4 regions of the Microcoleus sp. N3A4 genome follow, and region 2 is predicted to be linked to each of the others. Evidence: riboswitches for the same ligand, from Rfam matches in the RefSeq annotation. Region 2 holds a riboswitch; each other region holds the start of a gene.
What was found. Region 2 has a riboswitch for cobalamin ahead of cobG (precorrin-3B synthase). Riboswitches for the same ligand answer to the same signal wherever they lie in the genome.
Positions count from the first base shown of each region.

Region 1: another riboswitch for cobalamin. It lies ahead of QUA56_RS19000 (energy-coupling factor ABC transporter permease); the one in region 2 lies ahead of cobG (precorrin-3B synthase).
Region 3: another riboswitch for cobalamin. It lies ahead of QUA56_RS23950 (DUF1636 domain-containing protein); the one in region 2 lies ahead of cobG (precorrin-3B synthase).
Region 4: another riboswitch for cobalamin. It lies ahead of metE (5-methyltetrahydropteroyltriglutamate--homocysteine S-methyltransferase); the one in region 2 lies ahead of cobG (precorrin-3B synthase).

Region 1 is NZ_JAUBRJ010000032.1:14,351-18,537, forward strand. Features, by position in the region: gene cbiQ (cobalt ECF transporter T component CbiQ) at 1-687, opposite strand, end outside; gene QUA56_RS18995 (energy-coupling factor ABC transporter substrate-binding protein) at 696-1,016, opposite strand; gene QUA56_RS19000 (energy-coupling factor ABC transporter permease) at 1,020-1,778, opposite strand; cobalamin riboswitch at 1,801-1,947, opposite strand; gene QUA56_RS19005 (Uma2 family endonuclease) at 2,122-2,883, shown strand; gene QUA56_RS19010 (hypothetical protein) at 2,938-3,075, opposite strand; gene QUA56_RS19015 (FAD-dependent oxidoreductase) at 3,126-4,187, shown strand, end outside.
Region 2 is NZ_JAUBRJ010000021.1:106,389-110,575, reverse strand. Features, by position in the region: gene QUA56_RS14880 (precorrin-8X methylmutase) at 1-419, opposite strand, end outside; gene cobG (precorrin-3B synthase) at 559-2,094, opposite strand; adenosylcobalamin-variant (AdoCbl-variant) riboswitch at 2,137-2,216, opposite strand; gene QUA56_RS14870 (hypothetical protein) at 2,421-2,657, shown strand; gene cbiE (precorrin-6y C5,15-methyltransferase (decarboxylating) subunit CbiE) at 2,740-3,948, shown strand; gene QUA56_RS14860 (hypothetical protein) at 4,012-4,187, shown strand, end outside.
Region 3 is NZ_JAUBRJ010000047.1:48,213-52,399, reverse strand. Features, by position in the region: gene cynS (cyanase) at 147-590, shown strand; gene clpX (ATP-dependent protease ATP-binding subunit ClpX) at 817-2,199, shown strand; cobalamin riboswitch at 2,340-2,486, shown strand; gene QUA56_RS23950 (DUF1636 domain-containing protein) at 2,509-2,919, shown strand; gene cobW (cobalamin biosynthesis protein CobW) at 3,114-4,142, shown strand.
Region 4 is NZ_JAUBRJ010000009.1:33,041-37,227, forward strand. Features, by position in the region: gene QUA56_RS07675 (ABC transporter ATP-binding protein) at 1-64, opposite strand, end outside; gene QUA56_RS07680 (iron ABC transporter permease) at 205-1,203, opposite strand; cobalamin riboswitch at 1,397-1,543, shown strand; gene metE (5-methyltetrahydropteroyltriglutamate--homocysteine S-methyltransferase) at 1,931-4,177, shown strand; gene QUA56_RS07690 (hypothetical protein) at 4,161-4,187, shown strand, end outside.

The DNA of each region.
Region 1 (4,187 bases), on a different contig from region 2:
ATTAAAGCCGCGCGACGCTAAACTCAAGGAAACTTGACGGTAGTTTTCCAAAGTTCGCTGAAGCAATTGCCCGATTAAAATGCCTAAACTACGCATTCCCAGTTTCCAAGTGCGATAGCCGCAGCGGGAGTTTTGGGCTATCCAAAGTTCATCGGCGATCGCCAATAAGCTAAAAATAAACCGATACATTAGTAATAGCAGTTCTGTGACTAACTCTGGACAGCGTAATTGTCTGAGAATCTGCAAGATTTCGGTAAATGGAACCGTCAAGAGGATGAAATACATACAGCTTGTCGATGCGAAGGCGCGGGCAAATAGCAAGCTCACTTGGTATATCCCAGTGCGGCTCACATACAGATAAAAAGTGCCGGTGCTAATCCCCCAACCTTGCCAGATATCCCACTGAATTGCGGGAATACGATCGCCCGCCACCGCACTCATCGCCAAAGCAGGCAAACTTGTCAGCAAAAACATCAACGGTAGCGACAGCAACCGCAAATACAGTTCCCCCGGAATACCCGCATAGATGACGATCCAGACAGCCAACCAAAGGGCGATCGACAATTGGACGATCGCAGGAGAAACCAGAGAAAGAATTAACAGGGCGATCGCAAAGGATAATTTGTGGGTTGGCGGCAACCCGCGCAAGCGATTTGTATAAGCCAGACTGTCAATCTGATGGTTCATTCCGACGGCTATTCATCATCAGATTTTTGTCGCTGCGATCGCCCCTTGTACAGCCCGATCGCGTAGCCAATTACGCCCGATCCTAGCGCCGCTTGAGTCGCAAACAGCAAACTTTCAATTTCTCCGCTAGCAGGCTCAAATAAGTGATTGAACCAAGGTTGATAGTCCGGTTGAATTTCCGTAATCGCTTTCTGTGCTTCCCCATCCGATCCGCCGTATTCACCCCGGACAAAAACTAGGGGAATAACGGCAAGCGCGATCACAGCAATTACCAACATCCAATTTTGTTGTGAAGTAGCTTGCTGATTTCTTGTGTTTTTTTGACTCATGGCTTATGACTCCTGTCTCAATAGTTTCAAAGTTTCTAACTCCGGCTTCCCGTAAGAATGCAGCCAATTCCAGACTAATACAGTCAGCAATCCCTCACTAATAGCAAGGGGTACTTGAGTAATTGCAAAGATACCAGCAAACTTGAGAAACGAAGCCATAAAACCGCCGCTGGCTGCGGGAAAAGCTAACGCTAATTGAATCGAAGTAACCACGTAAGTCAGCAAATCTGCAAAAGCTGCTGCACAAAAAATTGCCGCCCGTTGCCTGCCAGTTCGCATCAGCAATTGATAGATAAAATAGGCAGCAAACGGGCCAACTATCGCCATCGAAAACATATTAGCTCCCAGCGTTGTCAGCCCGCCGTGAGCTAACAGTAACGTTTGAAAAAGCAGCACTAAAGCACCGAGTACCGCCATCACCGAAGGGCCGAATAAAATCGCACCCAAACCCGTACCCGTTGGGTGAGAACAACTCCCCGTTACCGATGGAATTTTTAAAGCAGAAAGTACAAAAGTAAACGCACCGGCTAAAGCTAACAGCAGTTTAAGTTCCGGGTGTTCTTTGGTGATGCGGGCGATCGCACGCAACCCAAAGGCAAAAAAAGGCAGCGCCACAATCCACCAAAACGCAGCCCATTGCACCGGCAAAAAACCTTCCGAAATGTGCATAGCTGCGGCGGGCGTTGCCGAGCCCAAGACAATATAACAACTCAAGCCAGCCATCAATCCCAAGCTGACCAATTTCCGATTTCCGGCCTTCATGCTGAACCTCGCAGATGAGACAATGTAAACCAACACATCGGCGGGCATCCTGACTCAGAAAGCGACATCACCTTCATTACAGTTGCGGGACAGCGCCGGACTTGCACCGAACTTTCCCCGTTTCCTCTAATGGCTGCTCCCCATTAGAACCGAATCGTTAGGCTTAGTATAGTCGATCGCGTAAGTCTCAGCAAATATTTTACAAAAATTACTTCAGATTAACTAAATCAAAATTACCGATCGTCTTCTCTTCTCTTCCTTCGCGTCTTCGCGGTTCGTTCAATAAATACTATCGCCAAACAAATCAACGGTATAATATTAGTGATTTTTGAGGAAAGCCGCCATGTTAGATTACAAATTTCCGAGGCACTGGCCCTCAGCCGATGAACTACCAGACTCCGATGAAACACCTGTGGATAACGAACTGCAAGAATTAATACCGGGATTGCTAAAGGCAATCTTGCTGATACTTTGGTCAGAACGCATGGACTGGTTTTTTGGCATAGATATGGGTATCTATTATCACCCCGATAAACCTCACATTGTGCCAGATGCTTTCTTAAGTTTAGGTGTAGAAAGGTTTTATGATGAAGAATTGCGTCCCAGTTACGTGCTGTGGGATGAAAATGTTTTGCCGACTTTTGTGCTGGAAGTAGTTTCCCCAACTTATCGCAAGGAATACAGCACAAAGTTGGAGGAATATCAAGCTTTAGGCGTACTTTATTACGTCATTTATTCTTCCCGCCGTCGCCGTAAACCTCATTTAGAAGTACACAAGTTAGTCAATGGGAAGTATGAATTACAGCCAGGACATCCAGTTTGGATGCCAGAAATTGGTTTGGGGATTGGTTGTGAAAGGGGAAATTATTCTGGGGTGACAAGGGAGTGGTTGTATTGGTATGATGCCGATGGCAAACGCTATCTGACACCTGAAGAACAGGTAAAACAATCAGCGGAACGTGTCCAACAGGAAGCCCAGCGCGCCCAACAGGAATCGCAGCGCGCCCAACAGGAAGCCCAGCGCGCCGATCGATTGGCTGAACGTTCCGATCGACTAGCTCAGCGATTGCGAGAGTTGGGGATAGATCCCGATAATCTGACCTGATGGCAATCAAGAGCACCAGACTGACCGACTCTGGACGCTCAGAAACCGGGTTTTTCAACCGAGATCGATCGCCCTCAACGAAGGATTTCCGGGAAAAAACCCGATTTCTACATCCAAGAATGTGTGAATATTTATCGCAAAAATCACCAAAGATGCAGCTAAATTTGGAACCAACAGAGAGTTTGACGGCAAACATTGAGATCCAGCTCGAAAAAATGACGATCGGGAGAGGTTATTAAATAATGGTCACGGATTTGCGTTCTTACGATGTCATCGGCTTTGGTGATGAAGTTCCAGGAGTTTTAGCTGTTATCTCGGCTGCCAGAGAATATCGTCGCCGGACAAAGCGTTATCCGCGAGTTATGCTGATGTCTAAAGGAAGCTTGCAAGAAGGGATTGGCGGGCATTTGGCAAGAGGCGGTCTTGCTTATTTAGATAGAAGTCAGATTAGTCAAGAACTTCAAAAATCTTTAAATTTAGATACCTTTGGTTCACCAGCGGCAATCTATAAAGAGTTCCTGCAAAAATCCGGTGTCACCGCAATTGCACTTGACCCCCGCAAAGCCAGTGCAGCGCTAAAAGAAATGCTGTTACAAGCTGGAGTCGCTCTCCTCAGCAAAGTAGAAATTCAATCAGTCAGTAAAGAAGGCCAAAAAATTGCCAGTATAACCACCTCTAAAGGCGCAGTTTATGCCGGCAAGCAATTTATTGATGCCACTGTCAATGCCGAATTAGCTCAAGCTGCCGGCGTGAGAAAGCAGCAGGGATTTGAAACATTTGGTCTGCCTAACTCAGAACTTCCAGTCACCCTCGTTTTTGAAACCCAAGGACTTACTGCAAGAAGACTGAAAGAACTCGATTACATTTATCTAAAACGCTTCACAAACCTCGCCGATTCTGAAAGTCAAAATTTTTTGCTGTACGCTGCAGGCAAGGATGTCAAACTAGCACAAGAACTCCGGCTGGAAATGATCGACACTAGAGGCAATCTCAAAACTCTGTGGGCGGGTAACGATTACATCGATGTTCGCTCGCCGGCTCTGTCTGCAGCTTATCACTCCTTTAGAGGAAGAAAGCTATCTTTGCCTCAAACGGGCGTAATTTTAGATGAGGGAAATATAGCAATACTTCCAAATGAAAGACTTTCGTGGAATGCGCTTTTATTTGCAGTCACCGCCAGCGAAGCAGAAGCCTTAGCGAGAAGCGGGAGCAAACCCACGGCTAATATGCAAAGAGAGATGTTATTTGTTGCCACTTGGCTGAGGAGTTTGGGGGCTACTTCTGTTACTTCTGCATCAGAACTT
Region 2 (4,187 bases):
AAAGCAGTCGGGGCATTGCCAATTGCCACCACCGCACCCTGCAAGTTGTCTAGCCACAAATCCACGGCCGCGGCCGATCGAGTATTTCCCATTTGCCGCGCCAACTCCGGGATTTCGGAATGCCAGAGGGTGCAAATCACCTGATTGTCAGCGGGAAGGCGTTTGCGAGTGATGCCTTCGGCCACCATCCGGGCATCGCAGAGAATCGGCGCACCTGCTGAGAGGGCTTGGCGTCCGCAGGTGGCTGCACCGGGCGAAGCTGCTAAATCTGCAACAATATCGGTCATGCCGCAACTGTGAATTAGTCGCACGGCTACCGATTCTAAATCGGGCGGCAAGTTTGACAAATCTGTTTCGGATCGAATTGTGGCAAAGGATTTGATGTAGATTTCTGTTCCGTCTCGAATGTAGTCAATCATTGTTTAAAACTGTTATGGGAATTTTGTTTGATTTGTGAAATAGATTTTTTGAATAAACCGCGAAGGCGCGAAGGCAGAAATATCGAGAGATATAGAAAGATAAATGATTAAAATTTGTCAGTTTTAATGGGATATTTTTTTACTTTAAATTCCATTTTTCGGTGCTGAACAACTCCTGCAATTGGTCGATCGCCTGCCGATCGACAAACTCACCAAATGACTCCAAAGGCTCTCGAAACCGCTGATACACCCGCAACATTCGCTCGATCGCACCGGGCATCTCGACCGCACTCACCCTCTGGAAAATTTGCCGTCCGAAGGGTAAATCTTTTCTACCTGCATAAATGTTGTAACCTTCGATTATCTCGTGTCCCCGCTCAATCTGAATTCCTACCAGCGTGATATCAATTGGCCGGTGCTGGGCGCAGGACTTTTCGCAACCGCTGAAATGAATGTTAATCGGCAGGTCGATCGTCAATTTTTCCGCTAAATCCCTCACCATTGCTAAGGCGTGACTTTGAGTATCTGTCGCCGCCGACGCACAGCCGCTGCTGCCGGCACAAGCCACCAAGCACGAATCTAGGCGAGTCGCCGACGAGTGCAATCCCACATCGGCTACTTGCTGTTTTACCTCAAAAAGCTGGGAGTTGGGGATGTCAGAAATCAACAGATTTTGCCACGGCGTAAGTCTCAGGGTACCGCTGGCTAGATTTTGGGCTAAATTTGCCAAATTCCGCAGTTGTTTTGATTCTAGCTTACCTAGGGGCAGTGCAATTCCCATGTAGGAGAAACCGGACTGTTGCTGAGGGTAAATGCCGAGATGTTGGTGATTGGGGATGGATTTTTCAGATGAGGCGATCGATCGGGCGGGCAAGATGCCCACCCCACAAGGAAATTCACTGTTTGTGGAACAGGCATCTTGCCTGTTCTTGAGAAAGGTGCAAGATGTGTATTGCAATAAAAATGGTAAATTCTGCTGTACCCTTTCTAGATAACTTTCAGCGCCCCAATCTGCCAGCAGGTGACGCAAACGCGGTTTTTTGCCATCAATTCGAGGTCTATTTTTGGTGTATTCAAGATAGGCGCTAGCGAGGGCGGCTAATACTGAAATACATTGCGATTCTTGGATTAAAATCCCTGTGTCGCCGTTTAAATGCAGCCGAAAAACGATTTCTGATTTGGTTGAACGCCCTTCAGCAGCTAATAAAATATCGTTGCGTAAATCGCGGATCGAAACCGATTCCCCGCCGTCAAAGCCAATACTGAACTTAGGCGAAAGTTCCGACAACTCGGAATGTGTTTGCAGGTAATCATCCCAAGCTTTCACTAGCGGGCGAGTATCGAGTAGTTGCTGTCGATCGATCCCTGCTGTCGGACTTGCCATAATATTGCGGATCGGGTCAACTTCAACGCGGCGAGATGCCAATCCCAATTCCAGCAAATCTTGCCAAACTTCATCAGAAACTGGCGAATTCAAGTCTCGGATTTGCAAATTCGCCCGATTCGTTACTTGCAAACAACCGGTACTGTATCGATCGACCAAATCCGCGATCGTCCGACACTGCTGCGCGTTTAAAATCCCCCCCGGAATCCGCATTCTCGATAATATTCCGTCTCGGGCGCGGGAACCGTAAAATAAACCAGGACAAGTCGGCAATTCACTCAAAGCTAACAAAGAAACTCCTCCCCGTGCGACGCAGGGAATCTAAAGTAAACTCCTGAAATCGGCATTCTGACTTTGACAGTTGCGGCACAGCGCCGGAATTGCACCGGACTTTCCCGCTTTCAGGTTTAAGAAATCTATCACAAGTCGATCGGCATCAGCCAGATCGATCGAGTTTCTTAACAAATCTCCGGGCGAGCTCGCCTGTTAGGGGGGAAATTCGTTTTATTGTCTTGCTGATCCCTGAATAATTTTTTATAATCTATAATCAAAGTCAAAATCACTCTCAGAGTGCGTGACTTCTAACTTCGGCTATAAAACCTGCGATCGCGTTATTTATGACAATTGAAGAATTGCAAATCAAACTCGCAGATATCAATCACCTTGTTGAGACATTCCAAACATCAGTAGCTTTGGAAAAATACTACTCGGATGACACTGTGATGATTGAAGGAGATGGTACAATTACTAGCGGCAAAGAAAACTGCCGCCAAGGAAGAGAATTTTTTTTTTCAAATCAAGCTGCGATCGCCCAAACATTGAGTCGCTTAAAGTCGCAGAAAGACTCGGAATGAGGCAAGTAGAAGAAAGAATTGTGAATGGAAATCCGATATTATTCTTTAGAATCGATAAGTAGTAATTAGCAGTAAGGGCGCAATGCACAAATGGCTTTCGGTGGTGGGGATTGGCGAAGACGGACTTTCGGGATTGAGTGCGATCGCCCGTTGTCTACTCGATCGATCTCAAGTCGTTGTCGGCGGTGCCCGTCACCTCGCAATGCTACCAACCGACGACACCCGCGAACAATTGCTTTGGGCTTCGCCGATACAAGCAACAGTCGATCGAATCATCCGCCGCCGGGGACAGTCTGTGTGCGTGCTAGCCAGCGGCGATCCCATGTGTCACGGCATCGGCGTCACGCTGTCGCGCAAAATTCCTATTTCCGAAATGACTGTAATTCCCGCTGCATCGGCTTTTAGTCTTGCTTGCGCCCGTTTGGGTTGGGCTTTGGCGGATGTTGAGACTTTCAGTTTGACAAATCGCCCGATCGCATCGATCGCCCTTGCTTTGTCGCCGGGGGCGCGCTTGCTGGTATTGAGCGCCGATCGACACACGCCGGGAAAGGTGGCCCAATTGTTGACACAGCGGGGGTTTGGCAGCAGTTTGATGACCGTGTTCGAGCGGATGGGAGGGAACTCGGAACGGCGGATCGAGGGGGTAGCAGCAGCCTGGAATGCAGCGGATTTGGCTGATTTGAACGCGATCGCGATCGCAGTTGCAGCCGATCGCGAAACCCTGCTTTTTCCCCGAACTGCGGGTTTGCCGGATGCTGCATATCGCCACGACGGACAACTTACCAAGCGAGAGGTTCGAGCCGTTACTGTGTCAGCGTTAGCACCGATTCCGGGAGAGTTGCTTTGGGATGTGGGGGCTGGCTGCGGTTCGATCGCGATCGAATGGATGCGGAGTCATCCTCGGTGCAGGGCGATCGCGATCGAACGCCATCCGACTCGGCTGCAATACATTGCCGAAAATGCCTCGACTTTCGGCGTTCCCGAACTCGAAATCGTGGCGGGATCAGCGCCGGAAGCCCTGACAAATTTGCCTCAACCGAATGCTATTTTCATTGGTGGCGGTGTCACCGCAGAAGCTGTGCTGGAAACTTGCTGGAATGCTTTAGGTGAGGGCGGCCGATTAGTTGTGAATGCCGTGACAGTTGAGAGCGAATTTAAAGTTTTGCAGTGGCACGATCGTTATGGTGGGGAACTAATTAGAATTGGGATTCAGCGAGTAGGGGCGATCGGTTCTTTTCAGGGTTGGAAACCGCTGGCACCGATTACTCAGTGGGCGGTAGTTAAGAGATGAAAGGCGATCGGTCTTTTTCCTGGAAAGCTATGATAAATAATATCCTCTGGAATTAGAGTGAAAATGCCAGACGAATCATCCCTTGATCCTTATTTAGAGCGACTGTTTGAAGACTATTCCAATACTGAAGTTATCGAACTACAGCAATATCTGTCTGAATGGGATAGAGGAACTTATCGAACTGTGGCCCAAAGTGTGTTAGACCATTCACAAAGAAAAGGATTCGATCCACTCAAATA
Region 3 (4,187 bases), on a different contig from region 2:
TATGAGTTGTCGAAGTTGAGGAGACCAGCTTTTGCTGAAGTTCCGAGCGATCGATTCTGTTTTTTTTCTCAGCTTGGTATTGACAAAATCACCAAAATGTGAGACAAATTTCACATCTAACACAGCAGTGAGTAGGAGCATATTTAATGGCAATTTCACAAATTACAGAAAAGCTTTTGGCTGCTAAAAAAGCTAAGGGAATTAGTTTTGCAGATTTGGAAAAACTTTTGGGGCGCGACGAAGTTTGGATTGCCGCGGTTATTTACCGTCAAGCAACCGCATCTGAAGAGGAAGCAGAGAAAATTGTCTCGGCTTTGGGACTAGATGGCGAGACGGTTGCGGTTCTCTGCGAACCTCCGTTAAAAGGTTCTTTGGATCCCTCAGTTCCAGTTGACCCTCTGATTTATCGGTTCTATGAAATTATGCAGGTTTACGGGATGCCGCTCAAAGCAGTGATACATGAAAAATTTGGTGACGGGATTATGAGCGCGGTAGACTTTACTTTGGATGTCGAGAAAGAAGCAGACCCAAAAGGCGATCGAGTGAAATTAATTATGTCGGGGAAATTTTTAGCCTACAAAAAATGGTAAGCAAGTGTCGCTAAACTCGGCCGGTGAAAATTAAAATATTTTAATCGGTCGAATGACTGATGACTAATCACTAATGCCTCACAAGTGTTAACTTAGAAATAGAGTCGGCGAAGCTTGACTGGTTTTGGTGTCCGCGGGAAACCTTTCTAGGGTAAGGCTAAGATCGATCGCGCGGCAACTTCCCCAGTCAAAGAAAGCAACCGCAACCGTAAAGTAAGAGGCAAATATGTCAAAATATGACTCCCATCTCAGATGCTCATTTTGCGGCAAGTCGCAGGAGTACGTCCGCAAGTTAATAGCTGGGCCCGGCGTCTACATTTGCGATGAATGCGTGGAACTGTGCAATGAAATTTTAGAAGAAGAGTTTTTTGACTCCAGCAAAACAATTGGTCAACAGATTCCCCAATCAGAGGTGCGAGAGTCTCAGGGACAAGGAACGCGGCGTCAAGGTCGATCGAACAAATCGAAAATCGTTTTAGCTCAAATTCCGAAACCGACAGAAATTAAGCAGCATTTAGACAACCACGTCATCGGCCAGCATTCAGCAAAAAAAGTCCTTTCTGTAGCAGTTTACAACCACTACAAGCGCTTGAGCGTTGACCAAGCTAAAGATAGCGACAAGTCTTCTGCTGACAGCGATGTAGAACTGCAAAAATCCAACATCCTGCTAGTTGGGCCGACAGGTTGTGGCAAAACTTTGTTAGCGCAAAGTTTGGCGCAAATGCTCGAAGTCCCCTTTGCGGTAGCCGATGCGACGACGCTGACAGAAGCTGGATATGTCGGCGACGATGTAGAAAATATTTTGCTGCGGCTTCTGCAAATGTCGGATTTTGATGTCGAATCGGCGCAGCGCGGCATTATTTATATTGATGAAATTGACAAGATTGCTCGCAAAAGCGAAAACACTTCGATCACAAGGGATGTATCGGGAGAAGGAGTGCAGCAAGCCCTGCTAAAAATGTTGGAAGGAACGGTGGTTAACGTGCCCCCGCAAGGCGGCCGCAAACATCCTTACCAAGATTTTATTCAAGTTGACACGAGCAAGATTCTATTTATTTGCGGCGGTGCTTTTGTCGGTTTAGAAAAAATAGTTGAACAGCGTTTGGGTAAAAAATCTTTAGGCTTTATTCAGCCAACAGAAAGCGACAGTAACTCAACTTTGCCGGCCAAGGATAAGCGGGCTGCTGATATTTTGCAGCAGGTACAGCCCGACGATTTAGTCAAGTTTGGTTTGATTCCTGAGTTTGTCGGGCGGATTCCGGTGGTGACGGTGATTTCGCCGCTGGATGAAGCAGCTTTGATGCAAATATTGACCGAGCCCCGAAATGCGCTGGTGAAGCAGTATCAAAAGCTGTTGAAAATGGACAGCGTGGAGTTGGAATTCCAGCCGGAAGCGCTGCGGGCGATCGCCCAGGAAGCCTACCGCCGCAAAACTGGCGCGAGAGCTCTCCGCAGCATTTTAGAGGAGTTAATGCTAGATGTGATGTACGAATTGCCTTCTCGCAAGGATGTGGCTCACTGTATGATTACTCCTGAAATGGTCGAGAAGCGATCGACTGCTGAATTGCTGTGGCATCCGGCATGGCGCAAACAGCACGAAACTGCATAATTTGTAATCTGTAGGGTGCTTGTGGCGCACCCTACAAACTACTAAACCAGCCCCAGATTTATCCCTGGGGTCGCTTTCTCTAATCAGAAATCTAAAATCTAAAATCTAAAATCTAAAATTGATTGGTGGCAAGTGCGGTATGATGTGATTTCGCGATCGGTTCTAGCGGGGAGCAGCCGCTAGAGGAAACGGGGAAAGTTCGGTGCAAGTCCGGCGCTGTCCCGCAACTGTAATGAAACCCTTGTGGTTTCTCAAGTCAGAATGCCCGCCGATATCTAACTCACTTTTGAACGCATCTGCGAGGTACGGATGATGGATGGAATTAATGCGGCTGTACCCACAAAGCACAGTCTGTTTGTTTGCACTGCTTGCGCTAGTGTTTGGAAAAACGGCAAGCGCGAAGGCAAAAGCGGCGGTCAACAATTTATGGAAGACTTATCGAAACTCGCTAAAGATTGGGAATTTTGCGATGAGTTTGATATTCGGGAAGTTGAGTGCATGAGTGCTTGCAGTCGCTCTTGTGCGGTGTCTTTTGCTGCTGTTGGAAAGTACACTTATCTGTTTGGCGATTTGCCTGCAAATGAACCGGAAAGTGCGGAAGCTGTACTCGAATGCGCGGGTCAATACTATGCTAAATCGGACGGTTTGTTGCCTTGGTCTGAGCGTCCTCAAGCTCTGAAAAAAGGCATTTTGGCGAAGATTCCGCCGCTGGGAAATTAGATAGGTTTGTAGTAGGGACTTTAGTTTTTTCCTTCTCGTTCCTAGGCTTTGCCTGGTAACGCATACGCCGAGGCTCTGCCTCGTTTTAAAAGCGATCTTTTATTCCAGCGAGGCAGAGCCTCTAGATCGGTATTCCCAGGCAGAGAGAGCCTGGGAACGAGATATCCCATCACCAAATAAGCACAAAATCATCAATGCACAAAATTCCTGTTACAGTCATTACCGGCTTTCTCGGTAGCGGCAAAACTACCCTAATTCGTCACTTATTGCAAAATAATCAAGGTCGCCGAATTGCTGTTATGGTTAACGAATTTGGCGAAATTGGAATTGACGGAGAACTGCTGCGCGATTGCCAAGTTTGCGACGAAGAAGAAAATGTCAGCAGCAATATTGTAGAACTAACAAATGGTTGTCTTTGCTGCACTGTTCAAGAGGAATTCTTGCCGACTATGCAGGAATTGTTGAAGCGCCGAGAGCAAATTGATTGTATCTTAATTGAGACTTCTGGTCTCGCACTTCCTAAACCTTTGATTCAAGCTTTTCGCTGGCCGGAAATTCGCACGGGTGCTACTGTAGACGGTGTTGTTGCTGTTGTCGATTGCGAAGCTGTTGCTAGCGGTACTTTTGTCGGTGATATCGATGCTTTGATGGCACAGCGGCAAGCTGATTCTAGTTTAGATCACGAAACTCCGATCGAGGAATTGTTTGAAGACCAGTTAGCCTGTGCCGATATGGTACTTTTAACGAAGGTCGATCGCGTAGATGCTGAAACTCACCAGAAAGTCCAAACCTGGTTGCAACAAGAATTGCGTCCGAGTGTGAAAATTGTGCCCTGCAAAGGTGGCGAAATTAACCCCGATGTGCTGTTGGGATTTAATGCGGCGGTTGAGGATGATTTGGAGTCTCGCCCGAGTCACCATGACACTGAGGAGGAACACGAGCACGATGATGATATTAACTCGACTTTCTTTATTGCCGATCGCGAATTTGAACCTGAAGCTTTGGTGAAAAAACTGCAATCCTTGATGCAGCAGGAGGAAATCTATCGGATTAAAGGGTTTGTGGCGGTTCCCAAGAAACCGATGAGGATGGTGTTGCAAGGTGTGGGTTCGCGGATCGAACATTTTTACGATCGCCCTTGGCAACCTTCGGAGATCCGGCAAACCAAATTAGTGTTTATCGGTCGGGAACTCGACTCTGTTAAAATACAGTCATTCTTGTAGTTGAATGCGGGCGATCGCTTTTTTGTAAAAAAGGGCGATCGTTCG
Region 4 (4,187 bases), on a different contig from region 2:
TGATGTTGTGGGCGATCGTAACTTCGCCGTAACCACCAGTTAAATTTTGAATTTCTAAAGACATTATATTTTGTTATTGATTATTGGTTATTAGTTATTGGTTATTGGTTATTGGTTATTGGAAAATTTACTGACAACTGACAACTAACAACTGACAACTGCCAACTGACTAATGACTAATAACTAATGACTAATGACTAATGACTAATAACTAGAACGCCGATAAAGCAGCCAGACAAACAGCGGAGAACCCAACAAAGCCGTAACCGTACCCACAGGCAATTCTACCGCACCCAAACGAGCCAAAAAATCAGCAAAAGTCAACACCCAAGCACCGCCGATCGCACTCAGCGGCAACACAAACCGATAATCATTACCAACCAACAAACGCACCCCGTGAGGCACAACCAATCCCACAAAACCAATCAATCCGCCGATGCTGACAGCACTCGCAGCTAGCAAAGTAGCAACACCCCCAATCAACAAGCGCGATCGCACCAGCGAAACCCCCAAACCAACAGCTAAATCGTCGCCCAAAGCCAGCAAATTTATCGATCGCCCCAAAAAACATCCTAACAGCAAAGCAGCCACAATATAAGGTGCAGCCACCTGCAAATCCGACCAACCGCGACCGTTCAAACTGCCTATCAACCAATTCAAAGCAGCTTGCAAGCGGCTGTCTTCAGCTAACAGCAGCAGTGTAGTTTGTATTGCCCCAAACAGAGAACTCACAGCCACACCAGCTAAAACCAAACGTTCCACAGAAATCCCCGTTTTAGTTTTTCCCAAAAAGTAGACCAGCATCGAAGTTAAAATAGCACCAATCCAAGCCGCCAAAGGCACCCAAGTTTGAAATATTCCCAAAGTCAGCATGGTAATCGCAACCAACCCTGCACCCGCCGAAATTCCTAATACAAAAGGATCGGCTAAACCGTTGCGGAGCAACCCTTGCAGCAAAGCCCCCGACATTCCCAACGCCGCACCAACTGTCAGCGATGCAGCAACTCTGGGCAAACGCAATTCCCAGAAAATAGTTTGATTGACAGCATCGCCTCGGTGCAGAAATGCTTGCCACAATTGATCGGCACTCATCGGCACCGCACCAAAAGAAAGCGAAAGGGCGATCGTTAATAGCAAACCCAATCCTAAGAATATAACTGCCTGAAAAACTCGATATTTTAGCCAGATTTTTTGCAAATTCACTAGATTACACCACTTGATTTTAAAAATAAAGCGCGATATGTCCTCCGTTGAGATTTGCGGAACGATCGAACTCGTTAACTACAATAACCCATTTACCAGAAGGTGGCGACCGTGGGAACAGATGAACAGCCGACGATCGAAAAACTCTACATCGCGCTATTTGTCGGAGGGGTTGCAAATTTTCGGAAATGTGGTATTGTCAGAAGTAATCGGTTCTGGTGGAGATCACCCACTAGAGGAAACGGGGAAAGTCCGGTGCGAACCCGGCGCTGTCCCGCAACTGTGATGAAGCGTACAATCGTTTCTTAGTCAGGATGCCCGCCGATTGTATCGTTTCATTTAACCCATCTGCGAGGTACGGATGTATTCAGCATTTTGTTTTCAATTCGATTCTCTTTCAGAGACGCTGCGCGATCGGCGATTATACTCCTTAACCCGCGAGAAACCTGTGGTGGAATTGGTTTCTAGGGCGAGATAGCAAGTTTGAAAAACTAGCATGAACAGCATTATCTAGTTTCAGATGCAAGGAATCTTGCTGGGCATTTGCCTGCTGTAATTTCTAACAGCTTTTTTATAGCTTTGTTGGAAATTCAGATGGTTTTGCCTTTGATGCGCCCTGCAATCTAATGGCATTGCTGTCGAAAATTCGGCATCGGATACCTCTTGGTTTCCGACAGAGTTTCTATGGACTGATGAATCAATTGACAACCCCAACTTAGGAGCAATTATGTCAATTTTAACGGCAACTCTTGGATATCCCCGCATTGGTAAAAACCGTGAAGTTAAGAAAGCTTTGGAAGGTTTTTGGAGTGGCAAATTAGAGGCAGATACTTTACTGTCCACTGTTCAAACTGTAGAAATAGAAAATTGGAAAACACAGCTACAGACAGGCATCGATCGCATCGGTGCAGGCGATACCACACTCTACGATCGCGTGCTTGACTGGACAATTCGTTTAGGTCTAATTCCCAAACGCTTTCAGGGGTTATCAGGACTCGATCGATACTTTGCAATGGCACGGGGCAAAGCAGGAATTCCGGCCCTAGAGATGACCAAATGGTTTGATAGCAACTATCACTACCTCGTCCCAGAAATTCCGACCCAACTGCAACCAGCAGATTTCAGCGATTTTCTGGAGACGGTGCAGCGGGCAAAAGCGACGTTAGGGGAGCGGGCAGTGCCGATCGTTCTTGGCCCCTGTACCCTACTGCGGTTGAGTCGGTTAGATGGCGCAATGGACGATTCTCTAGCGCAATTGCTGCCGCGCTACATCGAACTCTTGACGCAATTAAAAGCCCTTGGCGTTGCCGAAGTGCAGATACATGAACCTGCCTTAGTTCTGGGAGATGCAAACAATTTCAAAGCACACTATCAAACTGCTTATCAAGCCTTTGCTAAATTCGATTTACCGCTGCATCTTGTCACTTACTTTGATGACTTGGGTGAAACTTATTCTTGGGTGATGGCATTGCCTGTTAGCGCGATTAGTTTAGACTTCACTCGCGGACGCAATTTAGATTTACTCAAGCAATATGGATTTCCCCCAGATAAGCATCTGGGTGTTGGCATTGTGGATGCCCGCAACATCTGGCAAATCCGTCCAGAAAAATTGCTGCCAGTGCTGCAAGACATTCAAAGAATTACGCCTAATATCGTCATTCAGCCGTCGGCATCATTGCAGTTTGTTCCCTACGATTCCAAACGGGAAACAAAGTTGCCAGAACCTCTCCGCAATGTGTTGAGTTTTGCCGAACAAAAACTGCAAGCGGTGAAGTTTTTGGCACGCTGTTTAGCAGGAGAAGAAACTGAGAGCGATCGCGCCAAGATTACCGATGCCTGGACAAAATTCGAGCAATTTAGTCCAGCCAATCCTGCCGTGCAGTCACGCATGAAAAGCATTACGACAAATGACTTTCTACGGGAATTATCCTACGGTTTGCGGCTGTCAAAACAGATTTCTCTGCCCATTTTTCCCACCACAACGATCGGCTCATTTCCTCAAACATCAGAAGTGCGACAACTGCGAGTACGGTATAAAAAGGGTGAATTGAGTCAGCCAGAGTATGAAGCAGCGATCGATACTGAGATTGCCGACAGCATTAAACTCCAAGAAGAAATTGGGCTGGATGTGCTAGTGCATGGCGAATTTGAACGCACCGATATGGTGGAATACTTTGGACAACAGTTAGATGGATTTGCCTTCACGCAAAATGGCTGGGTGCAAAGCTATGGCAGTCGGTACGTGCGTCCGCCGATTATTTACGGTGATGTCGTTCGCACTGCCCCAATGACGGTACGCGAGTTTAAAGTAGCGCAATCATTGACGCAAAAACCAGTTAAGGGAATGCTAACAGCTCCCGTAACAATTTTAAATTGGTCATATCCGCGCACCGATATTTCTCGACAGGAACAAGCGTTTCAAATTGCGCTGGCCTTGCGCGATGAAGTGGCAGACTTAGAAGCAGCAGGAGCGAGGATAATTCAAGTAGATGAACCCGCATTACGCGAAGGTTTACCTCTGAAGGTAGAACGCTGGAGTGAATACCTGTCTTGGGCAGTAGATGCGTTTCGTTTGGCAACCGCAGTCGCTCATCCCCAAACTCAAATTCACACGCATATGTGCTACTGCGAATTCGGCGACATTATCAAAGACATTGAACGGTTAGATGCCGATGTGATTTCGATTGAAAATAGTCGCAGCAACAACCAAACGCTGCATGAAATCATCGCCGCAGGCTACACCTATCAAGTGGGTAACGGCGTGTATGACATCCACAGTCCAGTCGTGCCAACAACAGAACAGATTTTGCAGCAGTTGCGAACTGGAATTGCCAATTTACTTGTGCAGCAAATTTGGGTGAATCCCGATTGCGGCCTGAAAACACGGCGTTGGGAAGAAGTAATTCCGGCACTGAAAAATATGGTGGAAGCTGCCAAAACGCTGCGGGAGGAAGTAAATGCGACCGGAAAATAGCATCTGGCAG